DNA from 2 places in the Streptomyces rubradiris genome. Region 1 is predicted to be linked to the other one. Evidence: riboswitches for the same ligand, from Rfam matches in the RefSeq annotation. Region 1 holds a riboswitch; the other holds the start of a gene.
What was found. A riboswitch is a leader RNA that binds a small molecule or an ion and turns the genes downstream of it on or off. The one in region 1 is predicted to bind glycine.

Region 1 (3,401 bases):
GCGGGGTGCGGCTGCTCGGGGTCGGGGTGTCCGGGCTCGCCGACTACACCCAGGAGGACCTGTTCGCGCAGGCCATGCCGGTGCGGGTGGTGGAGGAGCCGGAGGAGGCCGCCGTCGAGGCGGAGGCGGAGCAGCCGGAAGCCGCGGAGCGGCACTGGCGGGCCGGGCAGGATGTGCGGCACGCCGAGTACGGGCCCGGCTGGGTGCAGGGGAGCGGGCTGGGGAGGGTGACGGTACGGTTCGAGACGCCTCAGTCGGAACCGGGGCGTGTGCGGACGTTTTTCGCCGACGATCCCGCGCTGGCGTCTGCGGATCCGTTGCCGTTGGTCGCGGCCCTTTCCCACCCGCCCGCCCGTCCCGGGACCCCGCCCGACAGCGGCCGACACGGGGCTCCGCCCCGGACCCCGGAAGAGTGCCGGGGCCGGGAGGAGTCCCGGGGCCGGGAGGGGTCCCGGGACCGGGAAGACTCCGGCGGGCAGGACGAGTCCCTTGCCCTGAATGGGGTCCGGGTCCTCGGCGAGTCCCCCGCCCCCGAGGACGGCCGTGCCCCTGACGGCGTCCGTGCGCTCGAAAAGGGCCGCGTCCCAGGAGAGAGCGGTGATCGGGGGAGGCGCCCCGTGCTGGGAGCGGACCGGGCTCGGCAAGGTGCTCGGGATAGGGAGGAGGGGCGTGGGTGGGAGGGGCCGGGGGGTCAGGTTTCCTCCGAGCCCGCCAGTCTGCCGAAGTCGTGGTCCGGGAGCGGGGGAGGGGAGGCCGTGTCGAGACCGTAGTGGTGGTAGAGCTGGAGTTCCTGCTCGGGAGAGAGGTGGCGGCCCACGCCGAAGCCGGGGGCGTCCTTGATCAGGGCGCGGTCGTAGGGGACGCGCAGGGTGCCGTCGACGAGTTCGCTGGGTTCCAGGGGCACGAAGGCGTCCCGGGAGAACAGGCCGGTGCGTATGGCCGCCCACTCGGGCACGCCGGTCGCGTCGTCCAGGTACACCTCGTCGATGGTGCCGATCTTGGTGCCCTTGCGGTCGAACGCCTTGCGGCCGATCAGGCTGCGCGGATCGATGTCGGTCTGCACGGTCCCTCTCCCTCCACGTGGTCGCAACTCATCCGTAAGCACTACGAAAGAGCACATTGGAGGAGGCGGCCACTCGAAGGCTGCCCCATTGACCTCGCTGGTAGGCTGACAGCGGCTGCTGACCCCGCGCGGGAGAGTCCTCCGACCACCTCGGGGGCGCCGAAGGAGCAACTCCTCCCCGGAATCTCTCAGGCTCACGTACCGCACGGACGAGGTCACTCTGGAAAGCAGGGCGGGCGTCGACGGCTCCTGCCCTCACCGACGGTGAAAGCCGGCGCCCGCGGGCGTCCGGTGAAGCTCTCAGGTGCAGATGACAGAGGGGGAGGCCGTCGGGGTACCCGCGCCGGGGTGCCCCTCGCAGGTCGCGTCAGACCAGGAGGCCTCCGCAATGACCGCCCATCGCATTCCGCTCTCCGAACTCGAAGCGGGCACCCCGTTCGAGCAGCGCCACATCGGACCCGACCAGGAGGCGCGGGCCAAGATGCTCGCGCAGGTCGGATACGGCTCGCTGGACGAGCTGACCGCCGCCGCGGTCCCGGATGTGATCAAGAACGCCGACTCCCTGGACCTGCCGGGCGCCCGCACCGAGGCCGAGGTGCTCGCCGAACTGCGCTCGCTCGCCGACCGCAACCAGGTCCTGCGCTCCATGATCGGCCTGGGCTACTACGGCACCTTCACCCCGCCCGTCATCCTGCGCAACGTGATGGAGAACCCCGCCTGGTACACGGCCTACACGCCGTACCAGCCGGAGATCTCCCAGGGCCGTCTGGAGGCCCTGCTGAACTTCCAGACGATGGTCGCCGAGCTGACCGGGCTGCCCACCTCCGGCGCCTCCCTGCTGGACGAGGGCACGGCCGCCGCCGAGGCGATGGCCCTGTCCCGGCGTATGGGCAAGAACAAGAAGGGCCTGTTCCTGGTCGACGCGGACACGCTGCCGCAGACCATCGCCGTGATCGAGACCCGCGCCGAGCCGACCGGCGTGGAGGTCGTCGTCGCCGACCTGTCCGCAGGCATTCCGGCGGAGATCGCCGAGCGCGAGATCAACGGCGTGCTGCTCCAGTACCCGGGCGCCTCCGGTGCCGTACGGGACCTCAAGCCCGTCATCGACCAGGCGCACGAGCTGGGCGCCCTGGTGACGGTGGCCGCCGACCTGCTCGCCCTGACCCTGCTGACCTCGCCGGGCGAGCTGGGCGCGGACATCGCCGTGGGCACCACCCAGCGCTTCGGCGTGCCCATGGGCTTCGGCGGTCCGCACGCCGGCTACATGGCCGTACACGAGAAGTTCGCGCGCAGCCTGCCCGGCCGCTTGGTCGGCGTCTCCGTCGACGCCGACGGCCACAAGGCCTACCGGCTCGCACTGCAGACCCGTGAGCAGCACATCCGCCGTGAGAAGGCCACCAGCAACATCTGTACCGCACAGGTGCTGCTCGCCGTCATGGCCGGCATGTACGCCGTCTACCACGGGCCCGAGGGCCTGAGGACCATCGCGCGGCGCACGCACCGCTACGCCACCCTCCTCGCCGAGGGCCTGAAGGCCGCCGGTGTCGAGATCGTCCACGGCGCCTTCTTCGACACGGTCACCGCGCGCGTGCCCGGCAACGCCGCCGGGATCGCCGCCGCCGCCCGGGACAAGGGCGTCAACCTGCGGCTGGTCGACGCCGACCACGTCTCCATGGCCTGCGACGAGACCACCGACCGGGCCGGGCTGGACGCTGTCTGGTCCGCCTTCGGCGTCGACGCCGACATCGAGGCGCTGGACGCGACCGCCGAGGACGCCCTGCCCGAGGCGCTGCTGCGCACCGACGACTACCTCACCCACCCGGTCTTCCACCAGCACCGCTCCGAGACCGCCATGCTGCGCTACCTGCGCAGGCTCGCCGACCGCGACTACGCGCTCGACCGCGGCATGATCCCGCTGGGCTCCTGCACCATGAAGCTCAACGCGACCACGGAGATGGAGCCGGTCACCTGGCCCGAGTTCGGGCAGCTGCACCCCTTCGCGCCCGCCGAGCAGGCGCAGGGCTACCTCACCCTCATCCGCGAGCTGGAGGACCGTCTCGCCGAGGTCACCGGCTACGACAAGGTCTCCCTCCAGCCGAACGCCGGCTCCCAGGGCGAGCTGGCCGGTCTGCTCGCCGTCCGCGGCTACCACCGCGCCAACGGCGACGACCGGCGCACCGTCTGCCTGATCCCGTCCTCCGCGCACGGCACCAACGCCGCCAGCGCCGTGATGGCCGGCATGAAGGTCGTCGTCGTCAAGACCGCCGAGGACGGCGAGATCGACGTCGAGGACCTGCGCGCCAAGATCGAGCAGCACCGCGACGAGCTGGCCGTGCTG
Region 2 (3,401 bases), on a different contig from region 1:
GGGCGTGTTCAGGACAGTCATGGGGCTACGACTCCTCAGCCGGCGGTGAAGGCGGTGTACTCGTCGGCGGAGAGCAGCTCGGCCGGCTCCTCGGTGACGCGTACCTTGAACAGCCAGCCGCCCTCGAAGGGGGCCGAGTTCACCAGCGACGGGTCGTTGACGACGTCCTCGTTGACCTCGGTGACCTCACCGGTGACCGGCGAGTACAGGTCGGAGACCGACTTCGTGGACTCCAGCTCGCCGCAGGTCTCGCCCGCGGTCACCGTGGAGCCGGCCTCGGGGAGCTGGACGAAGACGACATCGCCGAGCGCGTTGGCCGCGTGCTCCGTGATGCCGACCGTCGAGACGCCGTCCTGGGCGTCCGACAGCCACTCGTGCTCCTTGCTGTAGCGCAGCTGCTGGGGGTTGCTCATGGCCTGAATTCTCCTGTACGCGCGGGAGTGGTGATGACGGGGGGACTGGGGAAACCGCTGGTGAGCGGGCGAATGTGCGCAGGCTCACGCGCCGCCCTCGGGCCGGGGTCCCGGGCCGGTGCGGGCGCGGGCGGCGGTTACTTCTGGCGCTTGTAGAACGGCAGCGCCACGACCTGGTACGGCTCGTGGGTGCCCCGGATGTCCACGCCGACGCCTTCGGTGCCCGGCGCGGCGTGCGCCGCGTCGACGTAGGCCATGGCGATCGGCTTGCCCAGGGTGGGGGAGGGGGCGCCCGAGGTGACCTCGCCGATCACCTCGCCGCCGGCCACCACGGCGTACCCGGCGCGCGGCACCCGGCGGCCCTCGGCGACCAGCCCGACCAGCACCCGGGGCGGGTTCTGCGCGGCCCGCCCGGCGGCCTCGGCCAGCGCCGCGCGGCCCACGAAGTCGCCCTCCTTGTCGAACTTGACCACGCGGCCCAGCCCGGCGTCGAAGGGGGTCAGGGAAGTGCTCAGCTCGTGCCCGTACAGCGGCATGCCCGCCTCCAGGCGCAGCGTGTCCCGGCAGGACAGCCCGCACGGGACCAGTCCGACGCCCTCGCCGGCCTCGGTGAGCGCCTGCCACAGCGCCACGGCGTGCTCCGGCTTCACGAACAGCTCGAAGCCGTCCTCGCCGGTGTACCCCGTACGGGCGATCAGCGCCGGGACGCCGGCGACCGTGCCGGGCAGCCCGGCGTAGTACTTCAGGCCGTCCAGGTCGGCGTCGGTGAGCGACTTCAGGATGCCGGGGGACTCGGGGCCCTGCACGGCGATCAGCGCGTAGGCGTCCCGGTCGTCGCGGACCTCGGCGGCGAAGCCGGCCGCGCGCTCGGTGAGGGCGTCCAGCACCACCTGGGCGTTGGAGGCGTTGGCCACGACCATGTACTCGGTCTCGGCCAGCCGGTAGACGATCAGGTCGTCCAGGATGCCGCCGTCGGCCTGGCAGATCATGGTGTAGCGGGCGCGGCCGACGCCGACCGAGGCGATGTTGCCGACCAGGGCGTGGTTCAGGAAGGCGGCGGCCTCGGCGCCGGTCACGGTGATCTCGCCCATGTGGGACAGGTCGAACAGACCGGCCCGGGTGCGCACGGCGAGGTGCTCGTCGCGCTCGGAGCCGTAGCGCAGGGGCATGTCCCAGCCGGCGAAGTCGGTCATCGTCGCGCCCAGCGAGCGGTGCACGGCGTCGAGCGCGGTATGACGGAGTTCGGTACTGCTCATCGGTCGGTCGTCTCCCAGGGCAAAGGACGGGCGAGGAACGTTCCTCCCCATCTGTCATCGGAACCTGAGAGGTTCGCCGCCACCGCCACGGGGACGATCACGGCTTGCACCTTGGGTGGAGCCGCCGGCGGCGGCGGCCCGCTTTTCAGATGTGCCTCGCCCGCGCGGTAACGGGGCCTGAGAGATTCAAGGGAGGGACTTGCTCCTTCGGCGCCCCAGGCGGCCCCGAGGGGGCCCGGGGACTCTCCCGCGCGGATTCAAACGGCCGGTATGCAGTTGGCGGGCTCATCATTGCACGCCACACCCCGGCCATCCAGAGCGTGCCGCTTGTGACCGACCTGTGGCCGTAAGCACACGAACCGCCGACCGTTCTCCATTACCTTCCCTTTACAGAGAACGGGCATGGGACCGATCGAGCCCTCGGGAGGACGATCACGGTGAACAGGACCTCGGCCTACGCCGCCCACGCCGGCCTCGCGGTGCCGGGACAGCCCGCCGCGGCGGTCCGCGAACGCGGCGCGGACCGCCCCGCGCCGGTCGTCCGCGACCTGCGCGACCGGGCCGGCCGCAGCCCGCACGCCCTGCTCTTCGGCCCCCGTGACCTGGTGGTCGTCACCGGCTTGCCCGGCAGTGGCAAGTCCACCCTGATGCGCCGCGCGGTCACCGGCGGCCGCGTCGACTCCCAGGACACCCGGGACCGCTGGCAGGCCCGCGTCCCCGGCTTCCTGCCGTACGCGCTCTACCGCCCCCTGGTCCGCCTCGCCCACTACGCCGGACTGTGCAGGGCCCTGCGCACCGGGGAGGGGCTTGTCGTGCACGACTGCGGCACCCAGCCGTGGGTGCGCGCCTGGCTGGCCCGCGCGGCCCGGCGCCGGGGCGGCACCCTGCACCTGCTCCTCCTCGACGTCAGCCCCGAGACCGCCCGGCAGGGCCAGCGCGAGCGCGGCCGGGGCGTCTCCCGCTACGCCTTCCGCCGCCACCGCCGCGCCACCGCCCGGCTGCTGCGCGCGGTGGAGAAGGGGCGGCTGCCGGGCGGCTGCGGTGCGGCGGTGCTGCTGGACCGGGACGCGGCGGACGTCCTCGCCCGCGTCGGCTTCACGCGGTGAGGCACTGTCAGCGCCACCCGCTAGCCTTCATGGTCACAGCAGTGGTTCCCAGCAGGCGGTAGGCACATGGACTTCCCGGCGGACTTCCCGGCACAGGCGCACCCGCACCCGCACGGCGGTTGGCCCGGCAACGAGCTGGAGGAGGTGTTGTCGGCCTCCCTCGGCATCCCCGCGGCGGGCGGCCGGATCGTCGAGGTCCTCGGCCGCAGCTTCCTGTGGATCCCGCTGCCGAACGGCGGGGGCCCGGACAGCGGCCCGCTGGACCTGCCGACGCTCGACATCGACGGCCAGGCGTACGTCCCGGTGTTCAGCTCCGAGGAACAGCTGCGCCAGGTGGCCGGCTCCCACATGTCGTACACCATCGCCCCGGCGGTGGAGTTCGCCCGCGGCCTGCCCCCGCAGGTGGGCATCGCCGTCAATCCCGAGGGCGTGGTCGGCATACCGCTGCCGCCCCAGGCCGTGGCCGAGCTGTGCCGGGTGGGCCGCACCCCGCTCGACGGCCCGGGCACCGGCGGCCGGGTGCGCCTCTTCGAGCCCGACTGGCAGGACGACCCGGTGGACTTCCTCGCCGCCGCCTCCGCCGAGTTCGCCGGGACCGGCGTGGTCCTCACCGCCCGCCGCTGCCT

Region 2: another riboswitch for glycine. It lies ahead of gcvT (glycine cleavage system aminomethyltransferase GcvT); the one in region 1 lies ahead of gcvP (aminomethyl-transferring glycine dehydrogenase).

What each region holds. Positions count from the first base shown of each region.
Region 1 covers NZ_BNEA01000001.1:928,631-932,031, reverse strand. The annotation lists partial or broken gene Srubr_RS04385 (DNA polymerase IV) at 1-371, shown strand, start outside; gene Srubr_RS04380 (PRC-barrel domain-containing protein) at 692-1,063, opposite strand; glycine riboswitch at 1,183-1,277, shown strand; gene gcvP (aminomethyl-transferring glycine dehydrogenase) at 1,452-3,401, shown strand, end outside.
Region 2 covers NZ_BNEA01000015.1:2,573,784-2,577,184, reverse strand. The annotation lists gene glyA (serine hydroxymethyltransferase) at 1-21, opposite strand, end outside; gene gcvH (glycine cleavage system protein GcvH) at 36-413, opposite strand; gene gcvT (glycine cleavage system aminomethyltransferase GcvT) at 551-1,669, opposite strand; glycine riboswitch at 1,711-1,824, opposite strand; glycine riboswitch at 1,825-1,929, opposite strand; gene Srubr_RS24475 (AAA family ATPase) at 2,107-2,775, shown strand; gene Srubr_RS24470 (enhanced serine sensitivity protein SseB) at 2,842-3,401, shown strand, end outside.